2 regions of the Lysinibacillus sp. NPDC094177 genome follow, and region 2 is predicted to be linked to the other one. Evidence: a T-box and tRNA genes for the amino acid it is inferred to sense, from the RefSeq annotation. Region 2 holds a T-box; the other holds one or more tRNA genes.

Region 1 (7,990 bases), on a different contig from region 2:
AAAATACTGTTATTACGCATCGTGACATCAATCGTAGAAAGGATTGAGTGAATGGGAAAGAAGCGGACAAAACTTGTTGTAATAGGTGGTGGTACAGGGCTTTCTACGTTACTACGGGGGCTCAAACATCACCCATTTGATATTACTGCAATTGTGACAGTAGCTGATGATGGTGGCTCTTCAGGACGCTTACGAGATGACTATGACATTCCACCACCTGGTGATGTCCGTAATGTTATCGCGGCGTTATCGGATGTTGAGCCGCTTGTAGAGCAAATGTTCCAATATCGATTTTCAGCATCGGAAGATTTACGTGGTCATTCATTAGGTAATTTAATGTTGACTGCTTTAACAGATATTACAGGGGATTTTAACCATGCCATTAGTGAAATGGGAAAGGTTTTAAAGGTTCATGGTCGCGTTATACCAGCAGCCAATAAAAAGATAAATTTACACGCAGAACTTGAGGACGGTTCAATAATTGAAGGTGAATCTAAAATTCCAATGGCTAAAAAACCAATTAGTCGAGTTTTTTTAGTGCCTGAAAACGTGCAACCGTTACCAGAGGCTATTCGAGCAATCAATCGTGCTGACTATATTTTAATTGGTCCGGGAAGTTTATATACAAGCATTATTCCAAACCTTCTTGTCAAAGAAATTGGGGAAGCTGTTGTAAAGGCTAAAGGAAGAAAAATTTACGTTTGTAATTTAATGACTCAAAAAGGTGAAACCATTTCCTATACTGCAGGTGATCATGTGAAAGCTATATATAAACATGTAGGAGACTCCTTCATTGATTCTATTTTAGTAAATGACGTAAAACTACCCCTTCCTGTAAAAGAGCTTTATAAGGAAGAATGTGCGGAGCCAGTAACGTTTGACGTTTCAAAGCTCGAAAGTATGGGATTAGAAGTTATTAAACGAGATATTGCCACAATTCGCCCAGATGGGACGGTTCGTCATAATGCGGCCAATGTTGCAGAATGGCTTGTAGATTACGCAAATATCTATAAACAAGAAGTAAGTGAATTATAAAGCGCTTATTGTATATGATAAGATGGACATATACATAGAACAAAAGGTTGAAAGGGGGGCGTGATATGTCTTTTGCTTCTGAAACGAAAAAGGAAATAACTCAAATAGAAGCGGACAATCATTGTATGAAAGCAGAAGTATCTGCCCTAATTCGTATGAATGGTTCATTATCCTTTGCTAATAAACAGTTAAGCTTAGACGTACAAACTGAAAACGCTGCAATCGCAAGAAGACTTTATACGATTATGAAAAAGCTGTATCCATATAATGTAGAGTTACTTGTTAGAAAAAAGATGCGTTTGAAAAAAAATAACGTATACATTTGCCGTGTAAGAGAAGGTGCGCGTGAGCTACTAATTGATTTAGAAATCATCTCAGACGACTTTCAATTTAATCATACTATTTCTCGGGAGCTCATTAAAAAGAGTGGTCAAAAAAGAGCATATTTACGAGGTGCATTTTTAGCGGGTGGCTCTGTCAACAATCCTGAAACATCTGCCTACCATTTAGAAATTTATTCATTATATAAAGAGCATGGCGAGGCTTTAATGGATTTGATGAATGAATTTGAGCTAAATGCAAAAACAATTGAACGGAAAAAAGGCTTTGTAACCTATTTAAAGGAAGCGGAAAAAATTTCTGATTTTCTTAATATTGTTGGAGCTCATCAAGCAATGATGAAATTTGAAGACGTTCGCATTTTACGGGACATGAGAAATAGCGTTAATCGCATTGTCAACTGTGAGACAGCAAACTTAAATAAAACAATAGGTGCAGCATTACGTCAGGTAGAAAATATCCGATTTATTGAGAACTCAATAGGCTTAGATCAATTGCCAGAAAAACTTCGTGAAATTGCACGATTACGAGTAGAATATCAAGATGTAACCCTAAAAGAGCTTGGTGAAATGGTATCAAGTGGAACGGTTAGTAAATCAGGTGTCAACCATCGATTACGGAAAATCGACGAGATTGCCGATGCATTAAGAAGCGGAGAAAAAATTGGTGGTTGAATATTCATACTTTTCAGGTATGAATATGATACTTAATCTCGTATTGTTCTTTTGTCAGTAAGTAAGGTAAGATAAAAATAATAAGATGAACGGTAGTAAAGGGGAGTTTTAAGAATGACCGAGAGAAGAGTCCATGTAAAATTAAAATTAGGACTACAAGCTAGACAAGCAGCGCTATTTGTACAAGAAGCAAATCGCTTTAGCGCCGATATCTTTCTTGAGAAAGATGAGAAAAAAGTAAATGCTAAATCTATTATGGGTGTTATGAGCTTAGCCATTGCAAAAGGAACAGAGGTTGTACTTAGCGGTGCTGGTAACGATGCTGAGCAAGCGGTTACAGCATTAGCAGCACTAATCGAAAAAGAAGATTAAAAACATATGATGCAGAGACTGTCCAAGCTTACATGTTGGGCAGTTTTTTTTGGTTTTTGCGCAGAACTGAAGGTCAATGTCAATGCCCCGCCGCTTTAATCGTCGAAGTGGCGGATAGAATAGCCGGAGTGACGGAAGGAAGAGTCGAAGTGACGGAAAGAAAGGCCAAAGCGATGGAAAGAAGAGTCGAAGTGACGGAAAGAAAGGCCGAAGCGACGGAAAGAAAAGGACCCGACGGAAAGAAAAGCCGAAGCGACGGAAAGAAGAGCCGAAGCGACGGAAGGAAGAGCCGAAGCGACGGAAGGAAGAGCCGAAGCGACGGATAGAAAGGCCAAAGCGATGGAAAGAAGAGTCGAAGTGACGGAAAGAAAAGGACTCGACGGAAAGAAAAGTCGAAGCGACGGAAAGAAGAGTCGAAGTGACGGAAAGAAAGGCCAAAGCGATGGAAAGAAGAGTCGAAGTGACGGAAAGAAAAGGACCCGACGGAAAGAAAAGCCGAAGCGACGGAAAGAAAAGCCGAAGCGACGGAAAGAAAAGCCGAAGCGACGGAAAGAAGAGTCGAAGTGACGGAAAGAAAGGCCGAAGCGACGGAAAGAAAAGGACCCGACGGAAAGAAAAGCCGAAGCGACGGAAAGAAGAGCCGAAGCGACGGAAAGAAGAGCCGAAGCGACGGAAAGAAGAGCCGAAGCGACGGAAAGAAAGGCCAAAGCGATGGAAAGAAGAGTCGAAGTGACGGAAAGAAAAGGACCCGACGGAAAGAAAAGCCAAAGCGACGGAAAGAAGAGTCGAAGTGACGGAAAGAAAGGCCAAAGCGATGGAAAGAAGAGTCGAAGTGACGGAAAGAAAAGGACCCGACGGAAAGAAAAGCCGAAGCGACGGAAAGAAGAGCCGAAGCGACGGAAAGAAGAGCCGAAGCGACGGAAAGAAGAGCCGAAGCGACGGAAAGAAAAGCCGAAGCGACGGAAGGACAGACGCTTCAAACTTCCTGATCGTGGATAGAACGGTCAAAGTGAAGGATAGCCCCATCAAACCATACATAGATTTGATGTCGAACAAAAAAAGACATCTCAGAAATTAATCTGGGATGCCTTTTATTTTTTATTTACGGTCGTTACGATCCATAATTTGGTCGATTAAGCCGTATTCTTTTGCACGCTCAGCAGTCATGAAATTATCGCGGTCTGTATCTCTTGCAATGACTTCAAGTGGTTGACCAGTGCGCTCTGATAAAATACCATTTAATTTTTCACGTAAGAATAAAATACGTTTTGCAGCGATTTCGATTTCAGTTGCCTGACCTTGTGCACCGCCAAGTGGTTGGTGAATCATTACTTCAGCATTCGGTAATGCGAAACGTTTGCCTGGCTCACCAGCAGCAAGTAGGAAAGCACCCATAGATGCTGCCATACCTATACAAATTGTTTGTACTTGTGGCTTGATAATTTGCATTGTGTCGTAGATTGCCATACCAGCAGTGATAGATCCACCTGGTGAGTTGATGTAAAGAAAGATATCTTTATCTGGATCTTCTGCTTGTAGGAATAGAAGTTGAGCAACAATTGAGTTTGCAACGTTGTCGTCAATCGCACTTCCTAATAGGATAATACGGTCTTTTAGTAGTCGTGAATAGATGTCATACGCACGTTCACCACGACTTGTTTGTTCAATAACTGTAGGAATTAAATTCATGTTAAATCCTCCTTATAAAACTAAATTCGATTACTTTTGCTGAAAACATCCTTTGTATTTCAGCTGTAACCTTATCATACACATTATAGTCAGGGAAGGTCAAATGTTAACCCTGCTAAAGTGAAATTAATTAAATCAATTTCGCCTTGCTGTAATGTAGCTGTCGCTGCACTTCACTTGCACTTTTCCACAGATAAACAATATGTTATGAATTGTGCCCAGGCCGACGCGATGTCAATCATCTTGGTAATGCAACAGGACGTGACATTTTTACCGAAGCAGGTCAGTTAGCCATTTTTCCAGGATTTGAAGGTATTAGGCTAACATCCTTAACTTCATTCAGTAGGTGTTTAGACGGACACTTGCTGAATGGCGAAAAAAAATTAAAATGTTTTACATTCTATAGTTGAATTATGTGCAAGACGTTTGTATAATTGATAAGGTCATAAGTTAAAGTACAGTACACTATTTTGCAGGTATGCTTCACATGAGGGTTATCTACATTATGCTTTACGTAAAGCCTAGGGTGAGTACTTTTTTTTTGTTTAATTGCCCTCGTGGTGTAATGGATAACACGTAAGATTCCGGTTCTTGCACTGGGGGTTCGATTCCCTCCGAGGGCGCCATTTTACTGATATTTGATATACTTTTACAACTCAATTCTCCTAATAAGTAGTTTAGCAGCCTGCTTAGTGGAGAAAGAGAGGGTAAATAATGGGAATACTTCCTAGTTGGCATTATTCCCGTATTTGTTCCTTTCAAACCTTCAAAAAAGCAACAATTCCAAATTATTTTTTAGTGAACATACTGTACGTGAAGACTAGTTTATACTGGTCGAAAAAAAGAATCCTATCTGAGGGGATTCTTTTTTTTTTGCAAAAATATATCTAGTTTTAGCATCAATCATGAATGTATAAATATTCATTTTAGGTGTTATTTTCTTTTTTTCATGCCGTTTAATTCTAGAAAATCCAATTTGAATAAATTTTTATGAGAAAATAATTACTTTTATACGAAAGGTTATTGTCTAAAGAGAATAATGTTACTATAATTGACCTAATAGTATAACATTTCCGAATTGCTTAAAAAATAATTATATTCGGAAAATAATCGAATTAGGGGGAGTAGCTATGAAAAGAAGTTTATCTATGTTACTTGTGGTCGTAGCAGTATTTGTGTTAGTTCTAGCAGGTTGCGGCACAAAAGAAAAGACATCATCCGGTAGCGCGCCATCTGAAGATGGAGATGGTAAGAAAATTTATAAGGTAGGAACAGAAGCGACATTTGCACCATTCGAATCACTTGACGATAAAGGAAATATTGTAGGATTAGATTTCGATATTTTGCAGGCGATTGCTGATGAAATGGGCTTTAAAGTAGAGTGGCAAAATATTGGCTGGGAGCCAGTCTTCCAAACTGTTAAAAATGGTGAAACAGACATAGGAGCAGCAGGGATCTCAATTAATGATAAGCGTAAAGAAACATTTGACTTTACAGATCCATATTATGAATCTCGATTATTAATCGTAGTAAAAGAAGATTCCAAGGTTAAATCATTAGCTGATTTAAAGGATAAAAAGATTTCAGTACAAATTAATGCTACAGGTCATGAAGCTGCGAAAAAGCTACAGGGTGAATCGAGTCCAAATATTATGGCATTTGAAAATCAGCCAGTTGCTATCAAAGAAATGCTGAATGGTAATGTGGATGCTACGATTGGTGATAATGCGGTAGTTTATGAATATATCAAAGCTCATCCAACAGAGAAACTTAAAGTGATCGAAGATGATGCATTTGAAAAAGAATACTATGGATTTATGGTTCAGAAGGGGAATACAGAACTTTTAAATAAGTTAAATGAAGGACTGAAAAAAATTAAAGAGAACGGTAAATTAAAAGAAATTACAGGTGTAGACTTTAAGTAATAACTGTTTGCATGATGGGGTTGTCCTAAAAGAAATATAATATTGATATAAGGTGAAAATCCGCATAGACTCCAACGGGAAAAAAGAGACCCAGCAGAGATGGTTGGTAAAACTGATTTTGCGACAGGAGAACACTGATGCGGATTTTTTACTTATGAAGGACTTTTAGGCAACTCCTTATTTAATTTTTAAGGGGAAGTGGGGTTTTCGGATGGACATCTTTGACTTACGCTGGGACATAGTCTGGAACTACCGTGATATGTTTATACGTGGTATTGGTGTGACGTTAATTTTAACACTCAGTGGTTATTTTGGCGGAATTCTTTTAGGGCTATTTTTAGGACTTGGAAAATTATCGACTAGAAAATGGATTTATTGGCCGTGTAAGCTATATGTAGATTTATTCCGTGGGACACCGATGCTCGTACAAATTTTATTAATTCATTTAGCGGTGATCCCGAGCATTTTTGGACATTCATTAGGTTACTTTGTTTCAGGGATTACGGCACTTATCTTAAACTGTGCTGCTTACAATGCAGAAATTTTCCGCGCGGGTATTCAAAGTATCGCTAAAGGGCAAATGGAGGCAGCTCGTTCCCTTGGCTTAACACATAACCAAGCGATGCGAAAAGTCATTTTACCACAAGCTTTTAGACGTATGATTCCACCGTTAGGTAATGAATTTATTGCTTTATTAAAAGACTCATCTTTAGTAACCGTTATTGCGGCACCAGATATTTTATATGCAAGTAAGATCGTTGCCGGAGCTAGTTATCGTTTCTGGGAACCATATATAGTTGCGGCGGTACTATATTTAATTTTAACGTATGGTGTGACAAAAATTGTAGCGTTGATCGAAAAACGACTTAGTAATAGCTATGTCCCTCGTAAGGCAGAAGGGAGGGAAGCACGATGATTAAAATTGAGAATTTACACAAATATTTTGGCAAGCTTGAAGTATTAAAGGGCATTGATTATGAAATACAGGAAAAGCAAGTTGTCTGTGTTATAGGCCCATCAGGCTCAGGGAAAAGTACATTTTTACGTTGCATCAATATGCTAGAAGAAGTAACAGATGGTGCAATTTATATCGAGAATGTAAAGGTTAACGAGCCAAAAACAAATATAAATGCTATTCGAGCAGAAGTGGGCATGGTGTTTCAACAATTTAATTTATTCCCGCATATGACAGTTATAGATAATGTCACGATGGCTCCGATGCAAATCCGTAAAATGAGTAGGACAGAGGCAGAAGCACTCGGACATGAGTTGTTGAAAAAGGTCGGTCTTGATAGTAAGGCTTATAACTATCCTGAGCAGCTTTCAGGTGGTCAGCAGCAACGTGTTGCCATTGCTCGTGCTTTAGCGATGAAACCAAAAGCTATTTTATTTGATGAGCCTACTTCGGCACTAGACCCTGAAATGGTAAAAGAAGTGTTAGATGTAATGAAAAATTTAGCAGCTGAAGGTATGACCATGATCGTGGTAACACATGAAATGGGATTTGCTCGTGAAGTTGGTGATCGTGTCGTCTTTATGGATGGTGGTTATATTGTCGAAGAGGGAACACCTGAGGATATTTTTGGTAACCCACAGAATGAACGAACGAAAGCATTTTTAGGAAAAGTTTTATAAACCAAGAGCAGCCCCTTGTGATAATGCACCACATATGGGACTGCTCTTGTTTTTATTAATGAAGGGGATTTGTTGTAGTGCCGTATGCATTAAGCATCGTTTGCATATCTTGTTGAGAAAATTGAGGTACTTGATAGTAGCCATGCATATTTTGGTAAATAGATAATTCGTATGCCATTTCAATACAGTTGGGAATACTATCTGCAATAACACGTCGGACAACAGGGTTTGTAGTTTCTGTTGCTGCTGCAGTCATACCTTTTGCCAAACCTTTTTGAGCGCCAAGTAAGAAGCCAGAAATACATTCATCGTTGAGCTCGC
Region 2 (7,990 bases):
AATGGTCAGCATCAGTACAAGGGACAATTCAAGTATTAAAAGCCGTTACAGATGAAAAGTTAGATCAAAGCATCGTAGAAGGTCACAGCACGCTAGGCTGGTTAGGCTGGCATTTAGTTGGTGCTGCTGGTTATTTCAGTTATTTAGCAGGTTTAAAGGTGCCAATGATTCGTCAAGAGGATCCAATTCCAGCTACAGCTGCTGAAATTGTAGCTACTTACGAAAACCTAGCAAACAGTGTGAAAGAGGAAGCGGCAAAGCTATCAGATGAAGATTTGCTGGAGGAAGTAAAAGGCTTCACTGGACCGATAGCTAGAGGTGCATTATTACGTGTAATGGTCGATCATCAAACACATCATCGTGGACAAATGATGGTGCTCCTACGTCAAGCGGGCTTACCAGTACCAGGTGTATTAGGGCCTACGAAGGAAATGCAAAAATAAAGGGACAAGGCAGATACTAAGTGTATCTGTCCTTTTTTTATGAAAAGATTTATTGTGCTTTGCTTTCTTAAAATAAATAAAACACCGATTTTTTATAAGTAAAGGCATGTATAAACAAACAGGGTTCTCCTTTTTGAATAGGAGAACCCTGTTTTGTTCATTAGTTTAAGCCTTGGCTATCTTTCCACTCTAGGAATTCATCATAAGTTAATAGTTTATCTAAAATTGTACCGTCTTCACGGATTTCGATGACACGGTTCGCAATTGTTTGGATGAACTGATGGTCATGAGATGTGAAGAGCATCGCACCTTTGAAGCGCATAAGTCCTTCGTTTAGTGCTTGAATAGATTCAAGGTCAAGGTGGTTCGTAGGCTCATCTAGTAAAATAACGTTTGCTGTAGCAAGCATCATTTTAGATAGCATACAACGAACTTTTTCGCCCCCTGATAAAACTGAAGGAGATTTTTTCACTTCTTCACCAGAGAATAGCATACGACCTAAGAAGCCGCGTAAGAAGCTTTCTGTTTCATCATCAGGAGAATATTGGCGTAACCATTCCACTAATGATTTCTCTGAACCTTCGAAGTATTTATCGTGATCATTTTCAAAGTAGCTTTGAGAAGTTGTTACGCCCCATTTGAATGTACCAGCATCTGCTTTTCTTTCGTCCATTAGAATATCAAGAAGAGCCGTTTTAGCCATTGGATTACCAAGCAAAATGATTTTATCCTCTTTGTTCATTGAAAAGCGAATATCTTTAAATAGTGTTTCGCCTTCATTGCTTGCTGTAAGGCCTTCCACTGTTAACACATCATTACCGATTTCACGTCCAGTTTGGAAGTTGATGAATGGATATTTTCGGCTAGAAGGTTTAATGTCATCAAGCTCGATTTTATCCAACATTTTCTTACGAGAAGTCGCTTGGCTTGATTTCGAAGCGTTCGCAGAGAAACGAGCAACGAATGCTTGTAGCTCTTTAATCTTTTCTTCTTTCTTCTTGTTTTGATCTGCCATCATTTTTTGTGCTAATTGGCTAGACTCATACCAGAAGTCATAGTTCCCAACATATAATTGGATTTTAGAGAAATCAAGGTCAGCAATATGTGTACAAACTTTGTTTAAGAAGTGACGGTCATGGGATACGACAATAACCGTATTTTCAAAGTTAATTAAGAATTCTTCTAACCATTGGATTGCTTTTAAGTCAAGGTGGTTGGTAGGCTCATCTAGTAATAGAACGTCTGGTTTACCAAATAGAGCTTGTGCTAATAATACTTTGACTTTGTCAGAACCTTCAAGGTCTGCCATTAGCATATAGTGAAGCTCGTCGCCAATCCCTAACCCGTTTAATAATGTCGCTGCTTCTGAATCAGCTTCCCAACCATTTAGGTCAGCGAATTCACCCTCTAATTCAGCAGCACGCATGCCATCCTCATCAGAAAAGTCTTCTTTTGCGTAGATAGCGTCTTTTTCAGATTTTACTTCCCAAAGACGTTTGTTCCCCATAACAACTGTATCTAACACATTGAATTCATCGTATTCAAAGTGGTTTTGTTTAAGGACTGATAAACGTTCATCCTTACCCATTGATACGTGACCTTCCTGTGCTTCAATTTCACCAGAAAGAATTTTTAAAAATGTTGATTTACCAGCACCATTTGCTCCGATTAAACCGTAGCAATTCCCTGGTGTGAATTTTATATTTACGTCTTCAAATAGTTTACGATCGCCATAGCGAAGACCTACATTACTTACTTGAATCATGCAAGTTCCTCCTTTTTTCACAATGGCACTAGTATATCATGAAATATGTACCATAGTCTATAAACATTAATAAATCAACGTTTGGCGTTCTTTAAATTTTTGTATTAACTTGAGTTCCTTGTAGTGTATTACTGAATAAAGATACAGATTCTGTTTTCACTCTTTAAAAACATGTCCATTCACTCGTATCCCATAAATAACATTCATCATCTTTCGATTCAATAAGATGTTATATTTTGTTGCCGAAAGCCATAAAAAGTGATTATGGAATTAAATATATGTTTTCCTGCGATAAATACTAAGCGTCAAGCCGATCGCAACGCTTCCTATTAGCATTGGGAAAAGACCATAGCTAATAAATGGGAGTGGCATTGATATAAGGGGTACAAGTCCAAATAGCATAAATATTTGGTATACAATTTGCGTTGTTAAAAAGGCAAGCCCACCTATAATTAATAATCGACCATATTCGTTATGAATGAGGCGTAGAGTGTGTGCTGTACGGAAAATGATGAAGCCAAGTATACATACAACGATTACTCCTGCAATAATCCCATACGTTTGTAAAATTGTGAGTAATACAAAATCAGTATGTGCTCCACCAGCTAACGGTTGATTGCTAGTGCCAAACCAAGCGAGGTTCTCCATCACTGTTGAAATAAGTACTACGCTAGGATCTAAATTTGGTGTAAACATAGCATGGATTCGTACAAGCTGATACGGTTTCAATGGTCCAAACATAAAGTAGCCGATAAATGCTACAAATAGGAGACTAAATACTATTGTAATTGCTAGCTTTTGCTTGCGAGAAAAACTACTCGCATAAAATAAGGTGGCAACAATTGCTGAATATGTACAGAATAGTGAAATATCCGGTAATAGCAAGTAGCAAAATGCGCCGATAAAATAAAGAATGAGTAACAACCATAATGATTTTTTTTGTTTAGCGAAAAGCCCTGCAAACGCAATTAAAAAGAGGGGTAATGTCATCCAGCCTTTAAGTTCAAGGGGGCCAGCTTTAAAAAAGATCATACCATGGATTGTTTCATTACCATTTAAGATAATAAGAAATAAGAGACATGCCAGTACATACATATGCGTGGAATAGCGCTCTAGCTTGCGAAAATCGAGGCGCATTAAAGAGAATGTCAAAACAATTCCACCGATAAAAATAATGATATTACGCATAATATAATCTCGTAACGAGAACTCAGCTGGTAGGAGCGGTAAAAAGCTACACATTGCTGCCAGCACAAATGGAATAACTAGTAGCCAATCGATTTTCGGCTGATGAATTTGATTGAGCGAGACACCTAACTTTGTTGTATTGCCCATTTCAAGCACAGCCTGTTGTTCCGCATCAGTTTCACTGTGTCCCTTTTCCTGCCAAGCCTGCTTCGATTTGGTTAAATGATACGTCAGCTCTTTTTCAACCGAATCATGTGCCTCCTTGTTGCGAATATGTCCCTTTACGTGTTGAATATAGTCCTTAATCATTCGCATAGCGCGCCTCCTTCAGTAATTGCTGAATAGAAGGGAAGTACGTTTCTTTGTAAAGTTTTGCCAGCAACTTGACACCCTTATTTGAAAGTACATATCGTTTTTCGTTCTCATGCCATTCACTAACAACGAGTTGTTGCTGTTCAAGGCGATGAAGCGAGGCATAAATCATCCCTTCATTGAAATGAACTACGTCTTTGTTTTTTGTATAAAGAAGTTGCGTCAGCTCATAACCCGAGCGCATCGTTTGAAGCATCGGTAACAGCACCTGATCTGAAAGCTCCTCGTGAATACCTTTACGCACAGCTTCACGATGTTTTTCTGTAAATTGCACTTTTTGAAACTGATTTTTCATAGCTTGTTTAAAACGTGTTTCCATCAAATGGATTCCCTCCTAACGCTTTTTGTAACAAAGCTCGTGCCTTTCGAAGTCTTGTTTTCACCGTATTTTTATTCAATGATAAAATGCTGGCAATCTCCTGTACCGAGTAGTCCTCAAAATAATAAAAGTAAATAACTTCACGATACTTTACGGGGAGTGCCATTACTAGGTCAAACAAAGCCTCGTCCTCACTATTCTTCACAACTTGCTCAAGCAAATCATTTCTTTTCAATGCTTCCGCTAACACATTTGTTTCGGTAACATCTACGTTTTTCTTGTACCAGCTTTTTATATAGTCCTTTGAATGATTGATAGCAATACGCCACAACCATGTCTTTAAGCTAGCATGCCCCTGGTAGGTTGATAGAGCCTTATAGCACTTAATAAAAATCTCCTGCGTCAAATCCTCAGCAAGGGCAGCATCATTTACATATGTATAAACAAGCTGAAGAACCGCTTGACCATAATCTGTCATTAGCTCCTCAATCACCTGATCTCGTGATAATCCACTTGTTGTTATTGTTTCCTCCATATCGTCCCTCCTTATTACGTGTTCATTCATTAGACGATTGCCAAATAGTACTGGTTTTACTTTTATTATCTAAAAACAGCAATCGTTTGAAAATAACATGAATACCTATCTAATGAGAAAGTTAACAACTGCATTTAATAATAAACTACTGGTAGTTTGTTAAGCTTAGAAGAAACTAAATAGACATGAACATGTTTTAGTGTTGCCTCTTACTTAAAGATTGCACATTGACTATTGACTTTAATTGGTATCTCGTGTAAAATTTTTCGAAATTACAGTTAAATTCGATGAAAAAGAGAGTAGTTTATCGAGCTACTGGAAAGCGAATTAGGGATGGTGTGAGCCTAATGCAGAAGCCATAAATGAACCGCACTTTGGAGAAGGTTCTCGAATTAATAGTAGAGAATATCGGGGAGTCACCTCGTTAACAATGGAAAGTGGTCATATTTATATGGCAACTAGAGTGGTACCACGGGATAACTATGCTCTCGTCTCTATGTTAGAGACGGGGGCTTTTTTTATCTTCATTCAGTAGAAATCTCTTACCTCTATTGCTACGAGAAGAAAAGGAGATGTGGTCCCTTTTTTGTGAATGTACAAACACATACTGAATGAAGATAAAGCCTCCGGCGGATGTCACGGATTTTGAAAGGAATGAATTGTGCGGGCACAATTCAAAATCCGGACGCATTGTTTATCTGCGCGAAAGCGAAGCGGCAGCGGCAAATGTTTTCTGTAGCGAAAGCAAAGCGTCAGCTACAATTACGCCAAGGCGAAATTGATTTTAAATTGAGAGGAGAACGAACATGCATACACAAATCGCGAAAAGCATTGCTGAGGCATTAAACAACGAACTGTCTGTCAATGAAATTCAAAATTTACTGGAGAAACCGAAAAATTTGGACTTAGGGGATGTGGCATTCCCTTGCTTTACACTAGCCAAAAAACTAAGAAAAGCCCCTCACAGTATCGCATCGGACATAAAAAATAAATTAAACTGTGATTTAATACAAGACGTTCAAGTAGTAGGTGGGTATGTCAATATATTTTATCATCAGCCAACGATTACACATCAAGTGCTTAGTCAAATAGTAAAAGAAAAAAATTTATACGGGACTCAACATGAATCAAAAGGAAATGTTGTTTTGGACTTTTCTTCACCTAATATAGCGAAGCCATTTTCCATGGGCCATTTACGTTCCACAGTAATCGGAAATGCTTTAGCCAACATTGCCGAGAAAAACGGCTATAAAGCAATTCGCATTAATCATTTAGGTGACTGGGGAACACAGTTTGGTAAATTAATCGTGGCCTATCGAAAATGGGGAGATCAACAAACAATTAAAGCCGCTCCAATAGAGGAATTATTAAAAATTTATGTGAAGTTCCATGAAGAAGCGGAGCAGGATGATACACTCAATGAACAGGCACGTTCCGCATTTAAAGCATTAGAAGATGGGGATAAAGAGACGTTAGCTTTATGGCAATGGTTTAGAGATGAATCACTCGAAGAATTCAAGACCATATATCAACTGCTTGGGATTGACTTTGATTCGTTCGCTGGGGAAGCGTTCTACAATGACAAAATGGCTGCTGTTGTTAAAGAGTTGGAAGAAAAAGACCTACTTGTGAAATCAGATGGAGCTTATGTCGTTGAAATAAACAATATGCCTCCATGCTTAATTACTAAAACAGACGGTGCTACGCTCTATGCTACACGTGATTTAGCAGCTGCTTTTTATCGACAACAACAGTATGATCCTAAAAAAATATTTTATGTTGTAGGGAATGAACAATCCCTTCATTTTAACCAACTATTTAAGGTCATTAAGAAGATGGGGTACGATTGGTCAAAAGATTTACAGCATGTGTCTTTCGGGATGATCCTTAAAGATGGTAAAAAAATGTCGACGCGTAAAGGAAAGATCGTTTTATTAGCAGATGTACTAACAGAAGCGATTGCTACTGCAAAGCAAAATATCGAAGAAAAAAATCCGAATCTAATAGCTAAAGAAAGCGTCGCACATCAAGTTGGTGTGGGAGCGGTCATTTTTAATGATTTAAAAAATGATCGTCTTCATGATATTGAATTTTCTATTGAACACATGATGAATTTCGAAGGCGAAACAGGGCCGTATATTCAATATACTTATGCACGTATTTCATCTCTTTTAGAAAAAGCAGATGAACAAAATTACGAAGTATCGTTTGAAACATTAGGTGAGCAAGGCTGGCCAGTCATTTTATTACTGGAACAATTTCCGAAAGTAGTCGCCAACGCTTTTGAACAAGCAGATCCATCACAAATTGCTAAATATGCCCTACAATTAGCGCGTTTATTTAATAAATATTATGCGCAAAATAAAGTATTGATTGATGACAGCCAAAAAACATCAAGATTAGCATTTTGTCAATGTGTATCTATTGTTTTAAAAGAATCGTTAGCATTACTGGGAATTGCTGCACCTAAAAAGATGTAGGTACAATAATCCGCATCTTTTCATCATTAATTGCCATTAAATTGACCATAACTAGAAAAAATGGTAAAAGGAAATAGTAAGAAATTAGAGGTCTGACAATAATGCTGGCTAGATTTTAGTGATTTTCAGACCATGTTATTAGAGAGAAGGTTTTTAGTAAGTATGGAGAAAAAGCAATGGCGTGTTTCCATGGTACTTGTGGTTGTTAGTATTTTCTTCGTTGCGCTCAATATGCGCCCAGCAGTTACAGGAATAGGACCACTATTTAATGTACTTTTGGAATCACTCCAAATATCAAATACAAAAATGAGCTTTTTAACATCTATTCCTGTGTTTTGTATGGGACTCTTTGCACCATTCGCAGTACCATTACAAAGAAAACTCGGAACAAAAACAGCTATTATGCTTTTAATCATTATCTTAGCATTAGCAAATGGACTACGCTTTTTAAAAGAAAGTTACGAACTACTTGTAGTCACAAGTTTTGCAGCAGGATTTGCCATTGCCCTTATCGGACCCATATTGAATGCCTACATAAAGAAAAGATTCCCGAACCGCTTTACTACAGTGGTAGGTATTTATTCATTTGGAATAGGAACAGGGGCAACATTGAGTGCAGCACTAACAATACCATTTTATAATCATTTTCATGAGAGCTGGACGATGGCGCTTGCCAGCTGGGCAATACTTGCTATCATTGCTCTTTGCATATGGTTCCTGGCAATACAAAATCAAGAACTGCCGGAGACAGATGTATTAATGGAAAATGCAGCACGAAATCCGTGGAAAAATGTCCGTGCTTGGACAATTTTAATTTACTTTGGCTTACAAACATCTTTGTTCTTCTCAATGATGTCCTGGCTAGCACCGATGTTACAGGACAAGGGC

What was found. The T-box of region 2 lies ahead of argS (arginine--tRNA ligase). A T-box ahead of a tRNA ligase gene usually reads a tRNA of that ligase, here a tRNA-Arg.
Region 1: it encodes a tRNA-Arg, which carries the amino acid that the T-box ahead of argS (arginine--tRNA ligase) is inferred to sense. The anticodon was not compared.

Annotation. Positions count from the first base shown of each region.
Region 1 covers NZ_JBNNTW010000010.1:142,910-150,899, forward strand. Annotated here, with positions in the region: gene rapZ (RNase adapter RapZ) at 1-47, shown strand, start outside; gene ACQKNC_RS16630 (gluconeogenesis factor YvcK family protein) at 52-1,035, shown strand; gene whiA (DNA-binding protein WhiA) at 1,101-2,048, shown strand; gene ACQKNC_RS16640 (HPr family phosphocarrier protein) at 2,163-2,420, shown strand; gene ACQKNC_RS16645 (hypothetical protein) at 2,516-3,400, opposite strand; gene clpP (ATP-dependent Clp endopeptidase proteolytic subunit ClpP) at 3,519-4,109, opposite strand; tRNA gene ACQKNC_RS16655 (tRNA-Arg) at 4,661-4,735, shown strand; gene ACQKNC_RS16660 (basic amino acid ABC transporter substrate-binding protein) at 5,240-6,034, shown strand; gene ACQKNC_RS16665 (amino acid ABC transporter permease) at 6,246-6,950, shown strand; gene ACQKNC_RS16670 (amino acid ABC transporter ATP-binding protein) at 6,947-7,669, shown strand; gene ACQKNC_RS16675 (spore coat protein) at 7,725-7,990, opposite strand, start outside.
Region 2 covers NZ_JBNNTW010000005.1:7,417-15,406, forward strand. Annotated here, with positions in the region: gene ACQKNC_RS09890 (DinB family protein) at 1-443, shown strand, start outside; gene ACQKNC_RS09895 (ABC-F family ATP-binding cassette domain-containing protein) at 604-2,208, opposite strand; gene ACQKNC_RS09900 (FtsW/RodA/SpoVE family cell cycle protein) at 2,479-3,711, opposite strand; gene ACQKNC_RS09905 (helix-turn-helix transcriptional regulator) at 3,698-4,087, opposite strand; gene ACQKNC_RS09910 (sigma-70 family RNA polymerase sigma factor) at 4,071-4,622, opposite strand; T-box leader at 4,901-5,121, shown strand; gene argS (arginine--tRNA ligase) at 5,429-7,102, shown strand; gene ACQKNC_RS09920 (CynX/NimT family MFS transporter) at 7,265-7,990, shown strand, end outside.